Lichenibacterium dinghuense: one gene and its partner. Each later gene encodes a partner of the first gene's protein in a complex. Links are inferred from orthologs where the notes say so. Each region holds a gene or a part of one and is shown in the gene's direction. Other genes may lie near its edges.

The links. The genes of interacting proteins can lie anywhere in the genome.
Region 2: the proteins of uvrB (region 1) and L7N97_RS05350 are in contact, whole or in part, in a crystal structure (PDB 7EGT), measured with the Thermus thermophilus proteins. The link is inferred for Lichenibacterium dinghuense from one-to-one orthologs. Residues at the interface, in WP_096411307.1 of Thermus thermophilus: Glu23, Leu25, Arg26, Asp27, Gly28, Glu29, Arg30, Phe31, Arg55, Glu326, Asp327, Phe328, Glu379, Ser382, Gln383, His398, Gly400, Arg401; in WP_096412145.1 of Thermus thermophilus: His654, Arg656, Phe657, Gln666, Asp668, Glu669, Lys680, Arg681, Leu682, Ser683, Lys685, Tyr686, Ala687.

Annotation. Positions count from the first base shown.
Region 1 is NZ_JAJLMN010000001.1:795,719-803,841, forward strand. Bases 2,200-5,578 are described here. They hold uvrB (excinuclease ABC subunit UvrB), read left to right. Parts: upstream 2,200-2,549; coding sequence 2,550-5,378; downstream 5,379-5,578. Other genes in these bases: L7N97_RS03770 (DMT family transporter), read left to right, coding at 2,200-2,482. Also shown: L7N97_RS03760 (HEPN domain-containing protein), read left to right, coding at 1-210; L7N97_RS03765 (chloride channel protein), read left to right, coding at 258-1,604; more of L7N97_RS03770, read left to right, coding at 1,601-2,199; L7N97_RS30485 (HD domain-containing protein), read left to right, coding at 5,605-5,952; L7N97_RS03785 (HD domain-containing protein), read left to right, coding at 6,836-7,708; L7N97_RS03790 (ATP-binding protein), read left to right, coding at 7,725-8,123. UniProt on the Escherichia coli protein: The UvrABC repair system catalyzes the recognition and processing of DNA lesions. A damage recognition complex composed of 2 UvrA and 2 UvrB subunits scans DNA for abnormalities.
Region 2 is NZ_JAJLMN010000001.1:1,106,788-1,112,795, reverse strand. Bases 2,539-5,539 are described here. They hold L7N97_RS05350 (ATP-dependent helicase), read left to right. Parts: upstream 2,539-2,863; coding sequence 2,864-5,215; downstream 5,216-5,539. Other genes in these bases: L7N97_RS05345 (hypothetical protein), read right to left, coding at 5,223-5,539; L7N97_RS05355 (cold-shock protein), read left to right, coding at 2,539-2,686. Outside these bases: L7N97_RS05365 (class 1 fructose-bisphosphatase), read right to left, coding at 1-578; L7N97_RS05360 (malonate--CoA ligase), read left to right, coding at 755-2,257; more of L7N97_RS05355, read left to right, coding at 2,477-2,538; more of L7N97_RS05345, read right to left, coding at 5,540-5,708; L7N97_RS05340 (hypothetical protein), read right to left, coding at 5,710-6,008. UniProt on the Escherichia coli protein: A helicase with DNA-dependent ATPase activity. Unwinds DNA duplexes with 3'-5' polarity. Translocates on single-stranded DNA with 3'-5' polarity. Initiates unwinding more efficiently from a nicked substrate than double-stranded DNA.

The DNA of each region.
Region 1 (8,123 bases):
CACACCGAGTTCGCCCGCTTGGTCCGGAACGACGAGAGTTTCGGGCCGACCCTGCGTGTGTTCCTGTCCAGAGCCTACGAGTTCAAGGCTGTGGCGGACTACGGTGTCGGAGACAGGATGCGGGCGACGCCTGACGAAGCGCGAGAGGCTGTCGACGAAGCCATCCGGTTCGTCGCCCTCGTCGAATCCAAGCTCGCCGCCCTGCCCTGACGCCTTCCGGTGTTGTGGCGCCCGGGCGAATCCCCGATACGGGGCGCATGTCGTCGTCCCCACGCCACCGCACGCTCCGGCGCAGCCTCCGCCTCCGCGCCTTTCGCATCTGGTGGCCCCGCATCCGGCGGCGTGCCATCTACCTCTTCGGCGGCCTCGCGGTGGGCGGGCTCGCGGTCGCCATGGCGCTGCTGGCCGACCGCGCGCAGTCGCTGTTCGCCGCCGTGGTGGACCGGTCTCCCGCCGCGCCCTTCGTCGTGACGCCGCTCGGCTTCGCGCTGTCGGCCTGGCTCGCGCGGCGCTACTTTCCCACCTCGGGCGGCAGCGGCATCCCGCAGGTCATCGCGGCGCACCAGACGGCCGACCCCGTCCGGCGCCAGCCGTTGGTGAGCCTGCAGGTCGCGGCGGGCAAGATCCTGCTGCTGATCCTCGGCCTCGCCTGCGGCGCCTCGACGGGGCGCGAGGGCCCCACCGTGCAGGTCGGCGCCTCCGTGATGTACGCGCTCGGGCGCCTCGCGCCGCACCGCCAGCCGGGGCTGCTGATCGCCGGCTCGGCGGCCGGCATCGCCGCGGCCTTCAACGCCCCCCTGGCCGGCATCATCTTCGGCATCGAGGAGATGAGCCGCTCCTTCGAGGAGCGCACCAGCGGCCTGATCCTCGGCACGGTGATCGCCGCTGGCCTGACCTCGCTCGCGCTCATCGGCGACTACACCTATTTCGGCCGCACCTCGGACGCCATGCCGTTCGGCTTCGAATGGCTGGCCGTGCCGGTCATCGCGGTCGCGGGCGGGCTCTTCGGCGGGCTCTTCAGCCGCGCCCTGATCGAGGTCGGCCGCGGCCTGCCCGGCGCCGTGGGAGCGGCCATCCGGACCCGGCCGATCCTCTTCGCGGCGCTGTGCGGGCTCGGCGTGGCGCTGTGCGGCCTGGGGGCCGAGAACAGCGTCTTCGGCACGGGCTACGAGCAGGCCAAGGCCATTCTCCACGGCACGTCGACGGTGCCGGCGAGCTTCGGGCCGATGAAGTTCCTGGCCACCGTCCTGTCCTCGATCAGCGGCATCCCGGGCGGCATCTTCGCGCCCTCGCTGGCGGTGGGGGCCGGCCTCGCGGCGGACCTGCACGGGCTGCTGCCCATGACGCCGATCGGCGTGCTGACCATCCTCGGCATGGTGAGCTACCTGTCCGGCGTCGTGCAGGCGCCGATCACCTCCTTCGTCATCGTCGACGAGATGACGGAGAACCACGGCCTCGTGATCCCCATCATGGTCTGCGCGCTGCTTGCCAACGCGGTGTCGAAGGCCGTCTACCCGCACGGGGTCTACCACACGCTGTCGCGCAACTTCATGCCGGTGCCCGAGGGCGGCGCCGATCGGGCCATGCGGGCGGAGAAGCATTGAGCGGTCCCGGCGGCGGCATCGCGCTCTACTCGCTCGGCGTGCTGCTGTTCGCGCTCAACGACGCGCTCGGCAAGTGGCTGGTGGGGCCCTACGGCGTGCCGGAGCTCCTGGCGCTGCGCAGCCTCGGCGCCGGCGCCGTGCTGGTGCCGCTGGTGCTGTGGCGGCGGCCGGAGCTCGACATCCGCGACCAGTGGCGCCCCCACGCCCTGCGCATCGCCTGCGCGCTGGTGGACAGCTTCGCCTTCTACTTCGCCACGCGGGACCTGCCGCTGGCCGACGTGATGTGCTTCTACCTCGCGGCGCCGCTGATCATCACGGCGCTGTCGGCGCTGTTCCTCGGCGAGCCGGTGGGCGCCTTCCGCTGGACCGCGGTGGCGGTCGGCTTCGGGGGCGTGGTGCTGGCGCTGCGCCCCTCGGGCGCGTCCTTCTCGGCGCCCGCGCTGGTGGCGATCGTCGGCGCCACCGCCTTCGCGGGTTCGGTGACGGTGACGCGCCGCCTGCGCCGCTCGGGCTGGCTCACCCTCACCGCCTGGCAGTACCTCGGCACCGGCCTCGCCGGCGCGGCGCTGCTGCCCACCGGCTTCGTGTCGCCCGGCGCCTTCGACCTCGGCCTGATGACCCTGGTGGGCGCCGTGTCGATGTGCTGCTTCGTGTGCATCACCCGCGCGCTGGCGCTGGCGCCGGCCTCGCTGCTCGCGCCGTTCCAATATGCCTCGATCGTGTGGGCGGCCCTGATGGGCTACGCCGTGTGGGGCGACGTGCCGGGGCCGAGCGTGGTGCTGGGCTCGGCCATCATCATCGCCTCCGGCCTCGCGGTCTTCGCGCGCGAGCGGCTGCGGGGGCGGCCCGTGGCCGACGGGGTGGCGCCGGTGCCGTGAGCGGGGACCGGCGGGGCGCGGCGGATCGCGGCTTCCCGTCCCGCCCGCGCGACCCCATATTGCCGGCATGCCGAAGAGCCGCACGCCCGCCGACGCCGACACGATCGACGCTCCCGCCCGCAAGCCGGGCCGGCCCAAGGCCGCGGCGGCGGCGCCCGAGGCCAAGAAGCCCCGGCGCGGCGCGGCCCCCAAGGCCGGCCGGCCCGACCTCGTGCCGCTCGACGAGCACCTCGCCGCCCTGCTGAACCCCGCCCTGAACGAGCCGCGCTCCCCCGCCGCCGTGGCGGACCGGGACCCCACGCGCGGCGGCTTCGGCGAAGCCCCGCAGGCCCGCTTCGAGCCCGCGCCGCCGGCCGACGGCGGCGGGACGATCCAGCTCGCCCGCGGCGTGACCGGCGCGGCCGCCACGGCCGACGTGCTGGAGCGGCTGCTGAAGAGCGGCGACGCCCGCATCAGCGCCAGGCCCTGGGTGCCGCACCGCCCCGCCCGGCCGGAGAAGAGCGAGGGCGGCATCCGCTTCAGGATCCACAGCGACTACGAGCCGAAGGGCGACCAGCCCACCGCGATCCGCGAGCTCGTGGCCGGCGTGAAGAACACCGAGCGCGACCAGGTGCTGCTCGGCGTCACCGGCTCTGGCAAGACCTTCACCATGGCGCAGGTGATCGCCGAGACGGGCCGCCCCGCCCTCATCCTCGCCCCCAACAAGACCCTGGCGGCGCAGCTCTACGGCGAGTTCAAGAGCTTCTTCCCCGACAACGCGGTGGAATATTTCGTCTCCTACTACGACTACTACCAGCCCGAGGCCTACGTGCCGCGGAGTGACACCTACATCGAGAAGGAGTCGACCATCAACGAGCAGATCGACCGGATGCGCCACGCCGCCACCCGGTCGCTGCTGGAGCGCGACGACGTCATCATCGTCGCCTCCGTGTCCTGCATCTACGGCATCGGCTCGGTCGAAACCTACACGGCCATGACGTTCACGGTGAGCGTCGGCGACCGCATCGACCAGCGCCAGCTCATCGCCGACCTCGTGGCGCTGCAGTACAAGCGCACGCCGGACTTCACGCGCGGCAACTTCCGCGTCCGCGGCGACACGGTGGAGATGTTCCCGGCCCACTACGAGGACCGCGGCTGGCGCTTCAACTTCTTCGGCGACGAGGTGGAGTCGATCCAGGAATTCGACCCGCTCACCGGCAAGAAGACCAACGACCTGAAGTTCGCCAAGGTTTACGCCAACTCGCACTACGTCACCCCGCGGCCGACCCTCATCCAGAGCATCAAGGCCATCAAGGCCGAGCTGAAGGAGCGGCTCGACCAGCTCTTCGCGCAGGGGCGGCTGCTCGAAGCGCAGCGGCTGGAGCAGCGCACGCTGTTCGACCTGGAGATGCTGGAGGCCACCGGCGTGTGCCAGGGCATCGAGAACTATTCGCGCTACCTCACCGGCCGCCAGCCGGGCGAGCCGCCGCCGACCCTGTTCGAATACCTGCCCGACAACGCCCTCGTGTTCACGGACGAGAGCCACGTCACGGTCCCGCAGATCGGCGCCATGTACAAGGGCGACTTCCGCCGCAAGGCGACGCTGGCCGAATACGGCTTCCGCCTGCCCTCCTGCCTCGACAACCGCCCCCTGCGCTTCGAGGAATGGGACGCGATGCGGCCGCAGACCGTGCACGTGTCGGCGACGCCGGGCCCGTGGGAGATCGAGCGCGCGCAGGGCGTCTTCGTCGAGCAGGTGATCCGCCCCACGGGGCTCATCGACCCGCCGGTCGAGGTGCGCCCCGCCCGCAGCCAAGTCGACGACGTGCTGGGCGAGATCCGCGACACGGCCGCCAAGGGCTACCGCTCGCTCGTCACCGTGCTGACCAAGCGCATGGCCGAGGACCTGACCGAGTACCTCCACGACAACAACGTGAAGGTGCGCTACATGCACTCGGACATCGACACGATCGAGCGCATCGAGATCATCCGCGACCTGCGCCTCGGCACCTTCGACGTGCTGGTGGGCATCAACCTTTTACGCGAGGGCCTCGACATCCCGGAATGCGCCTTCGTGGGCATCCTCGACGCCGACAAGGAGGGGTTCCTCCGCTCCGAGACGTCGCTGATCCAGACGATCGGCCGCGCGGCCCGCAACGTCGAGGGCAAGGTGGTGCTCTACGCCGACAACGTCACCGGCTCGATGGACCGCGCCATGGCCGAGACGGTGCGCCGCCGCGAGAAGCAGGAGGCCTACAACGCCGCCAACGGCATCACCCCCGCCACCATCAAGCGCGGCATCGCCGACATCCTGCAGAGCGTCTACGAGGCCGACCACGTCACGGTCGACACCGGCCTCGCCGCGCCCGAGGCCCTGATGGGCCACAACCTCAAGGCCGCCATCGCCGACATCGAGAAGCGCATGCGCGCCGCGGCGGCGAACCTCGAGTTCGAGGAGGCGGCGCGGCTGCGCGACGAGCTGAAGCGCCTGGAGGCGACCGACCTCGCCATCGGGGCCGACCCGATGGCGCGCCAGGCCGACGTCGAGCGCGAGGCGGGCCGCTACGCGGGCGAGCGCACCTTCGGCGCCGCCGCGAACCTGCCGGCCGGCACGGGCCGCTCGACAGCGGGGCGGCCGGGGTCGGTGCCGTCGGGGACCGCGCGCGGGGCCGCGATGGCGCGCTCGGCCGCGCAGGGCGGGCCGCGCAAGCCGCGCGACGCCGACATGGGGCCGCACAACTTCGGGGGCGGCGAGGCCGGGCCGGCGCGGGGCGCCGAGGGACGAGCGCGTAAACCCAGGCTCGACGAGATGGGGCCGGGGCGCGAGGAGGCGCCGGCCGGGGGCGAGACCTACGTTCGGCCGGAGCGGCCCGACCCGGGGGTGAGCAACTGGCGGAAGGGGCGGGGGCGGAGGTGACTCTTAGATTTCATTGAGACTCGTCCTGTGAATGCCGGACGCAGATCAAGGTTCGCGAATAATAGACTAATACGCTTCGTTTGTATCGGTTCGATCGCAAACATACTCATGCTCCCACAACGTATCGATGGAGACCGACTTGATAAGTTCGCACTCAATCGAAAAACAGCTGCCAGATTACGTCGCCGACACCTTCCGGCCTGATGGAAGTGTCGTTCCAATCACCATGCCTGCTTTGAATAGATTCTACGAATGGTTTCAGCACTCCAATACACCATTTTTCAAACACTACACTGATCATTCTGCGGCGCATAGCCTTGACGTCTTCAAAACTGGAATCGAGTTTGCGTCATCGACGGCTCAAAGAATATTGTCTGCGCGGGATTTGTCATATTTCCTGCTGGCGTGCTTTTGTCATGACGCAGGTATGCATTTAACAGAAACCCATTTTACAAGATTGATTGATCATAATCATTCACGGGTCTACAGCACGTTAGAGCTATTTCCGATCAGGTGGGGTCGTAGGCATCGTAGCCAGCCGCGGCGAGGTAGTTACGGCACTCGTCAGGGGTGAAGCGGGTGAAGGCTTTCCGGATGGCGACGCGCAGATCCGTGACGGTGCGGGCCGCCGCTGTGCGAAGCAAGGCCTTCAGCTTGGCGAAGGCGTTCTCGATGGGATTGAAGTCAGGGCTGTATGCCGGAAGGTAGAGCAAGCGAGCCCCCGCTGTTTCGATGGCCTCCCGCACGCCTTTCACCTTGTGAGCGCTTAGGTTGTCCATCACGACCGTGTCGCCGGGCCTGAGAGCCGGGATGAGGATGTCGGTGACGTAGGCCAGAAACCGCGCCCCGTTTGTGGCGCCGTCCATCAGTTCGATCGCAAAGGGACCGCTTCCCGCAGGGCCGCCGTGACCGTGGTGGTCTTGTAGTGCCCGTGCGGCACCGCGATGCGGCAGCGCTCGCCACGCCTGGCCCGGCCATGGCGGCGGGTCATGTTGGTGGCCGCCGCTGTCTCATCGAGAAAGACGACCCGCTCGGGGTCCACGTCGAGTTGACCCTCGAACCAGTCCTCGCGCGCCTTCATCACGTCGGGACGGCTTTGCTCGGCGGCGTGCAGATCCCTTTTTTACGGCTGATCTTGTGGCGCGCGAAGAAGCGGTGCAGCCCGCTCGTGCTCGTGCTGACACCCTTCTCGCGCAAGCTTTCACGCAGCTCGCGCAGGTACGCCTGCGGCTCCGCCTCGCACGCCTGCAGGATCATCTCCGCGTGGGCCTCGATGTTGCGGGAGCGCTGGTCTCCGCCCATCGGCTTGGCCGCGACCACGCCTTCGGCCCGGAAGCGGGCTTGCCAGCGGATCGCCGTCGCGATCCCGACACCGAAACGCTCGGCCGCCTGGCGGCAGGAGGAGCCCGCCTCAATAGCGGCCAGAACACGCTCGCGTAGGTCCGCAGACAGGGCTCTTGGCATCAGGGGCATCCCGCAAAGGTAGCCCTCACCGAATCACAACCCGACCGAAACCGCTACACCGTCCCGAATCAAACCGGACGGAAACAGCTCTAGATAATGTAAGCTGGCCTTCGCTTTGGAATAGCTTCTTCGAAGAAGCTAAACGGTTCAATCAGAAAAATCTTGAAGGAATTTTTGGAGACACGAAGGGCGTGAACGAACTTCCGGGCAATATCAATGAATATACAGACAGACATCGCAGATTGATAGGCGAGTTTCTGCGCCGCAATCATCCACGGCTTGCTCACGATCTTGCGCTCGGGCTAGATGTCACTTTGGGTCTACCCAACCTTATGGCTGGCTTCAAGACTGAAGAGTGTGATCTGGTCGGTCTCATAGCAAGGAGCCACGGCGATCCCTTGAGAAAACATTTTAAGTACATCGAGGCTAAGTTCGATCTACGGGATTTCAATAGAACGCATATCGTGTTTCTAATGGCTATGCTCCGGATAGCCGATTATGCGCAGCTGCAAGCGAGTCGAGCCCCTCCACTTCGTGCTCTTGTCCATCCTGTTGAAAGTCCGATTTCACGGCAGGAATGGAGAGTGCACGCCAGTATAAAGAATATCACAAGGACCCATGATGATCCTTTTGCGATATTCATCGACGCAAACCCTTTGTCTGTTTCAGACTATTTGAGATTAAACGAATGGTTGGACGGATTGCAGTCGGAAATTGATAATTGCTGGGCGGTATTCGGGGAGGTATATGGACGGCAAACAGAAAATGGTCTGTCGAATTTAGGTTTTTTTTCTGCGTCGAGTACGGTCCTCTTTATCAGAGAGGGAACTCCAGCTCGGATATATTCCAGAGAGAATAAAATTTAACGTTGCAGAGGCAGAAATGTTATCTCTGCTGCTAGCTCCGCTTTATGGAAATAATCCTGGTTATGGTGTGAGAGAACTCATTCAAAATTCAGTGGACGCAGTTGAAGAATCTCTGGTTATTGCGGGTAACGACCAAGGACATCAGCCTTTTGTGCGAGTTGAGCTTAAGTTGGAAGGAGACGACGGTCGTCTGACCGTCTTCGACAATGGAATTGGAATGACACTTGCGGTAGTCAAAGGCTATTTTTTTAATGCCGGAGCCAGCTTTCGTTCTGCAGTTTCTTGGAAGCAGGAATTTGTTGACGCTTCAGGAAAAACGAAGGTTATCCGGAATGGCCGATTCGGAGTCGGCGCGCTGGCGGCCTTCCTCATCGGCAGTCGTATAGAGGTATCCACCCGACACCGTACAATGACT
Region 2 (6,008 bases), 310 kb from region 1 along the record:
ATGTCGAGCCTGGCGTGGGTCATCGCGAAGGCGTCGCGCTTGCGGTCCAGCGTGAAGCACACCGAGCCCGCGCCCACCGTCATCACGAGGGTGGTCTGTGGGCCGTAGAGCACGTAGCCGCCGGCGAGCTGGGCGCGGCCCGGCTGCAGGAAGCTCTCGTCCGAGGCGGGGTCCACGCCGTCGAGCCGCGGCAGCACGGAGAAGATGGTGCCGATCGACACGTTGATGTCGATGTTGGAGGAGCCGTCGAGCGGGTCGAAGGCGACGAGCAGCCTGCCGTCGGGATCGACCGGCACGGGGTGTTCGTCCTCCTCGGAGGCCACGGCCGCCACGGGGGCGCGGCGGCAGGCCTCGATCAGCAGGCGGTCGGTCAGCTCGTCGAGCGCCTTCTGGGTCTCGCCCTGGACGTTCTCGGTCACCGCGGCGCCGAGGTCCTGTTCGAGGTTGCCCTGCGCCACCAGGGCAGAGATGCCGCGGCAGGCGTCGGCCAGCGCTTCCACGGTCGCGGCGACGTCGCGCCGCCCCGCGTCGGCCCCGGCCCAGCGGGAAAGGTAGTCGGCGAGAAGTTCGGCGGCCATGGCGTGCCCTCGTGTCCGTGTCGTGGTTGCACCCACCGGGTTACCACGAGACGGGGCGCGGTGGCAGGCGGCGCCGATGCGGGCCCGGCGGCTCGGCCCTGGACCCCGCGGCGCTTTTTCACGACAGTCGCGCCGCGCCCGGCCCGCCACGACGGCCGGGGACCGCGGGAGGAACCATGCCGAACCACCTCGTCGCCGGCCTCAGGGCCCGGGCGCCCCACCCCGACCGCCGCGCGATCGAGACGGCCGCGGGCCGCGTGCTGTCCTACCGCGACCTCGACGCGCTGTCGGGCCGGATCGCGCGGGCGCTGGGGGCGCTCGGGGTGAGGCCGGGAGACCGCGTCGCCGCCCAGGTCGAGAAGAGCGTGGAAGCGCTGGCGCTCTACCTCGCGACCGTGCGGGCCGGGGCCGTCTACCTGCCGCTCAACATGGCCTACACGCCGGGCGAGCTCGGCTATTTCGCGTCCGACGCGGCGCCGCGCCTGCTCGTGGTCGACCCGGCCCGCCGGGTCACGCTCGCCGGCCTCGCGGGCGGCGAGGCCGGCACGCGGATCGAGACCCTGGGCGCGGCCGGCGACGGCACCCTCATGGCGCTGGCCGCGGGCGAGCCGCCGGACTTCGCCGACGCGGAGCGCGGGCCGGGCGACCTCGCCGCGATCCTGTACACGTCGGGCACGACGGGGCGCTCGAAGGGCGCCATGCTGACCCACGACAACCTGCTGTCGAACGCGCTGACCCTGGCGGAGCTGTGGCGCTTCACGGCCGAGGACGTGCTGCTCCACGCCCTGCCGGTGTTCCACACGCACGGGCTCTTCGTCGCCACCAACACGCTGCTGGCGGCCGGCGGCGCGATCCTGTTCCTGCCGCGCTTCGATCCCGCCGAGGTGCTGCGCCTGCTGCCGCGCGCGACCGCCATGATGGGCGTGCCGACCTTCTACACGCGCCTGCTCGCCGAGCCGGGCCTCGAGGCGGCGGCGCGGAGGCTGCGGCTCGTGGTGTCGGGCTCCGCGCCGCTGCTCGCCGACACGCACGCGGCCTTCCGGGCGCGCACCGGCCACGCGATCCTCGAGCGCTACGGCATGACCGAGACCAACATGACGACCTCCAACCCCTACGACGGCCCGCGCGTGCCGGGGCGCGTCGGGCCGCCGCTGCCGGGCGTGGAGGTGCGGGTGGTCGACCCGGCCAGCGGAGGCCCGCTGGGCCTCGGGGAAACCGGCATGGTCGAGATCCGCGGCCCCAATGTCTTCGCGGGCTACTGGCGCAACCCCGAGAAGACCGCGGCCGAGTTCACGGCCGACGGCTGGTTCGTGTCGGGCGACCTCGGGCAGTTCGACGGGACGGGCTCGCTCGCCATCGTGGGCCGGGCCAAGGACCTCGTCATCACGGGCGGCTACAACGTCTACCCGAAGGAGGTCGAGGAAGCCATCGACGCCCTGCCGGGCGTGGTCGAGAGCGCCGTCATCGGCCTGCCGGACGCCGACCTCGGCGAGGCCGTCACCGCCGTGGTGGTGCGGGCCCGCGAGGGCGGACCCGACGCCGAAGCCGTGCTCGGCGCGCTCGCCGGCCGGCTCGCCCGCTTCAAGCAGCCGCGGCGCGTCGTCTTCGTCGACGAGCTCCCGCGCAACGCCATGGGCAAGGTGCAGAAGGCTGCGCTGCGCGCGCACTTCACCCCTTGAATGCAATCCAGAGCACGCTTTTTACCCGATCGGACTTGAACGGGACAGCGGTTCGGATTAATCTCATGGGATCGATATTACGGCCGGACGAATTGGCTTCGTGCGCTCCATCACGGCGCACCGCTGACGACTTCTCTCCTCAAATCGGTACCACCCGCCGTCCAGTCCCGCATCGCTGGAATGGACGGCAAATCCTGATTTCAGGAAAGGACAGACATCATGGCGACCGGCACTGTGAAGTGGTTCAACGCGACCAAGGGCTTCGGCTTCATCCAGCCCGACGACGGCAAGCAGGACGTGTTCGTCCACATCTCCGCCGTGGAGCGCGCGGGACTGTCGAGCCTCAACGAAGGACAGAAGATCACCTACGAGCTCGTCGCCGACCGGCGCTCGGGCAAGATGGCGGCCGACAACCTCAAGGCTGAGTGATCCCCCTCACGGGGTCAATCCCATCCAACATCGAAGGGCCGGACGTGTTCCGGCCCTTTCCGCGTTCCCGTCCCGAGCCCCTTCCGCGCGGGGCGGGATCGGCCTAAAGGTTCGGCTTCTGTTCCCGTCCCGCGCGCGGGACGGCCCCGCCCGGGGCCGGTCCCCCAGGAGCCGCCCTTGGCCGAACCCACCTCCGCCCAGCCGGCATCCGTTCCCTCGGTGCACGCGCCTTCGGCCCCCGCGCCGCGCCCCGGCGGCATCGCCGATCGCGCCCGGGCCCAGATCGCGGCGCCCTATCTCGACGGCCTCAACGCCGAGCAGCGCCGCGCGGTGGAGACGCTCGACGGCCCCGTGCTGGTGCTGGCGGGCGCCGGCACGGGCAAGACGCGCGTGCTCACGACGCGCATCGCGCACCTGCTCGCGACGGGCCGCGCGCGGCCGCACGAGATCCTCGCCGTCACCTTCACGAACAAGGCGGCGCGCGAGATGAAGGAGCGCATCGGCAGGCTCGTCGGCCCGGCCGGCGAGGGCATGCCCTGGCTCGGCACCTTCCACGCCATCTCGACCAAGATCCTGCGCCGCCACGCCGAGCTCGTCGGTCTGAAGAGCGGCTTCACCATCCTCGACACCGACGACCAGATCCGCCTGCTGAAGCAGGTGCTGCAGGCCGCCAACGTCGACGACAAGCGCTGGCCGGCGCGCGGCCTCGCCCACCAGATCGACGCCTGGAAGAACCGCGGCCTCGACCCCGCCCGTGTGCCGCCCGGCGAGGCCGGCGCCTTCGCGGGCGGCAAGGGCGGCACGCTCTACGCCGCCTACCAGGCGCGGCTGAAGACGCTGAACGCGACCGACTTCGGCGACCTCCTGCTCGAATGCCTGCGCCTGTTCCGCGAGAACCCGGACGTGCTGGAGCGCTACCAGTCGTGGTTCCGCTACATGCTGGTCGACGAGTACCAGGACACCAACGTGGTCCAGTACTTGTGGCTGCGCATGCTGGCGCAGGGGCGCCACAACCTGTGCTGCGTCGGCGACGACGACCAGTCGATCTACGGCTGGCGCGGCGCCGAGGTCGACAACATCCTGCGCTTCGAGCACGACTTCCCCGGCGCCGCCGTGGTGAAGCTGGAAAACAACTACCGCTCGACCGGCCACATCCTCGGCGCCGCCTCGGGGCTGATCGCCCGCAACGAGGACCGGCTCGGCAAGACCCTCTACACCGAGGGCGAGGCCGGCGCGAAGCCCGTCGTCTCCGGCGTGTGGGATTCGGAGGAGGAGGCGCGGCAGGTCGGCGAGGAGATCGAGCAGCTCCACCGGCAGAAGCACTCGCTCGATGGGATCGCGGTCCTCGTGCGTGCCTCGTTCCAGATGCGCGAGTTCGAGGAGCGCTTCATCACCTTGGGGCTCCCGTATCGCGTGATCGGCGGCCCGCGCTTCTACGAGCGGCTGGAGATCCGCGACGCGCTGGCCTACCTGCGCTGCGTCGCCCAGCCCGACGACGACCTCGCCTTCGAGCGCATCGTCAACACGCCGAAGCGCGGCCTCGGCGACTCGACGGTCGGCGTGCTGCGCGCCTTCGGCCGCGACCGCGACCTGCCGCTGATGGCCTCGGCCGCCATGATGGTCGAGACCGACGAGCTGAAGCCCAAGCAGCGCCAGACCCTGCGGGCGCTGGTGTCGGACTTCGCGCGCTGGCGGGCCGCCCTGGGCTCGGTGCCGCATTCCGAGCTCGCCGAGCGCATCCTGGAGGAGTCGGGCTACACCGACTTCTGGCAGAAGGACCGCTCCGCCGAGGCCGCGGGGCGCCTCGAAAACCTCAAGGAGCTCGTGCGCTCCATGGAGGAGTTCCCCGACCTCGTGTCCTTCCTGGAGCATATCTCGCTCGTGATGGACGCGGAGAACGCCGGGACGGAGGAGCGCGTCTCCATCATGACGCTGCACGGCGCCAAGGGGCTGGAGTTCGACACGGTGTTCCTGCCGGGCTGGGAGGAGGGGTTGTTCCCGCACCAGCGCTCGCTCGACGACAACGGCCGCGCGGGCCTCGAAGAGGAGCGGCGCCTCGCCTACGTGGGGATCACCCGCGCCAAGCGCCGCGCCTTCATCTACTTCGCCACCAACCGCCGCATCCACGGCCTGTGGCAGACCACGATCCCGTCGCGCTTCCTCGACGAACTGCCCGAGGCTCACGTCGAGGTCGCCGAGGCGGCGCGCGAGAAGCGGTCGGGCTACGGGCCGTCGCGCTTCGACACCGTGCAGGCCTTCGGCGCCTCCACCTACGCGACGCCGGGGTGGCAGCGGGCGCAGCGCCAGGGCGCCGGCGCGACCTCGGGCACGGCGCGCCTGCCGGGGGTGATCGAGGGCGAACTGATCGCGAAGTCGACCCAGACGGCGCATTTCACCGTCGGCGCGCGCGTGATGCACCAGAAGTTCGGGCCAGGCGCGGTGGCGGCGGTCGACGGCAACAAGCTCACGGTGGACTTCGACCGCGCCGGGCGAAAGATGGTGCTGGAGAGTTTCGTGCAGGCGGCGTGAGCCGACGTCAGCTCCGGCCGCCGCCGAGCATCAGGGCGAGCAGGTCGGATCGCTCATCGTCGGGCGCGGCAGCGAACGAGGTGCTGGCCTGTTCGGCGCGACCGATGGCCGCAAGGGCATCCTCGTGTTGAAGCCTCACCGCTGGATCGTAGTCCGCGGCATGCCGTGAAGCTTGAAGTAGAACGAAAGCGCCGGCGAACCTGCGGAGGCCGGGGTCGAACGAGGTGCGCCTGAGTTGCCTCTGCAGCGTCGGAGCAAGACTGCTCCGGGCTGCATCCTCGCAGACACGCTTCATGCGGCCGTGGTCGAAGGATCGGTACAGGATGGCATGACCCGCCTGAGCGCGCTTGTGCGCGCCGAAGAACCGATCAGCCCCAGCCTCAAGCACAGTATGAAACAGGGCGTAGTAGGCTGTCGAGATCGAGCGACGGACCATTGCATCGTTCGGCGGTCCGACCTGCGACGAGGCGAGCAGCCTAGCGACGTCGAGCAACTCACTCGGCCGCGGCACTGCGCGCGAACGTCCAAGTTCCATCAGATTTGATTCGCACGAATGGAAAGTGCTCGTCCTCTCTCGCGTCGAGATCGTCGATTATGGCAGTGGTGATCTCTGCCTGAAGAGCAGAAGCGCGGCGCCAATCGGCTTCCGTGTGAAATGTGATCGTGAAGTGGTATGCTCCCTTGCCCTCGAAATCCGGACCCGCTTCGGCGTCCAGACGCTCGAATGCGTCGCCGATCACGCGCCGGATGGCCGTGATCCCGAGGGCTCTCAACTCGTCGCGCTTGAGGTATG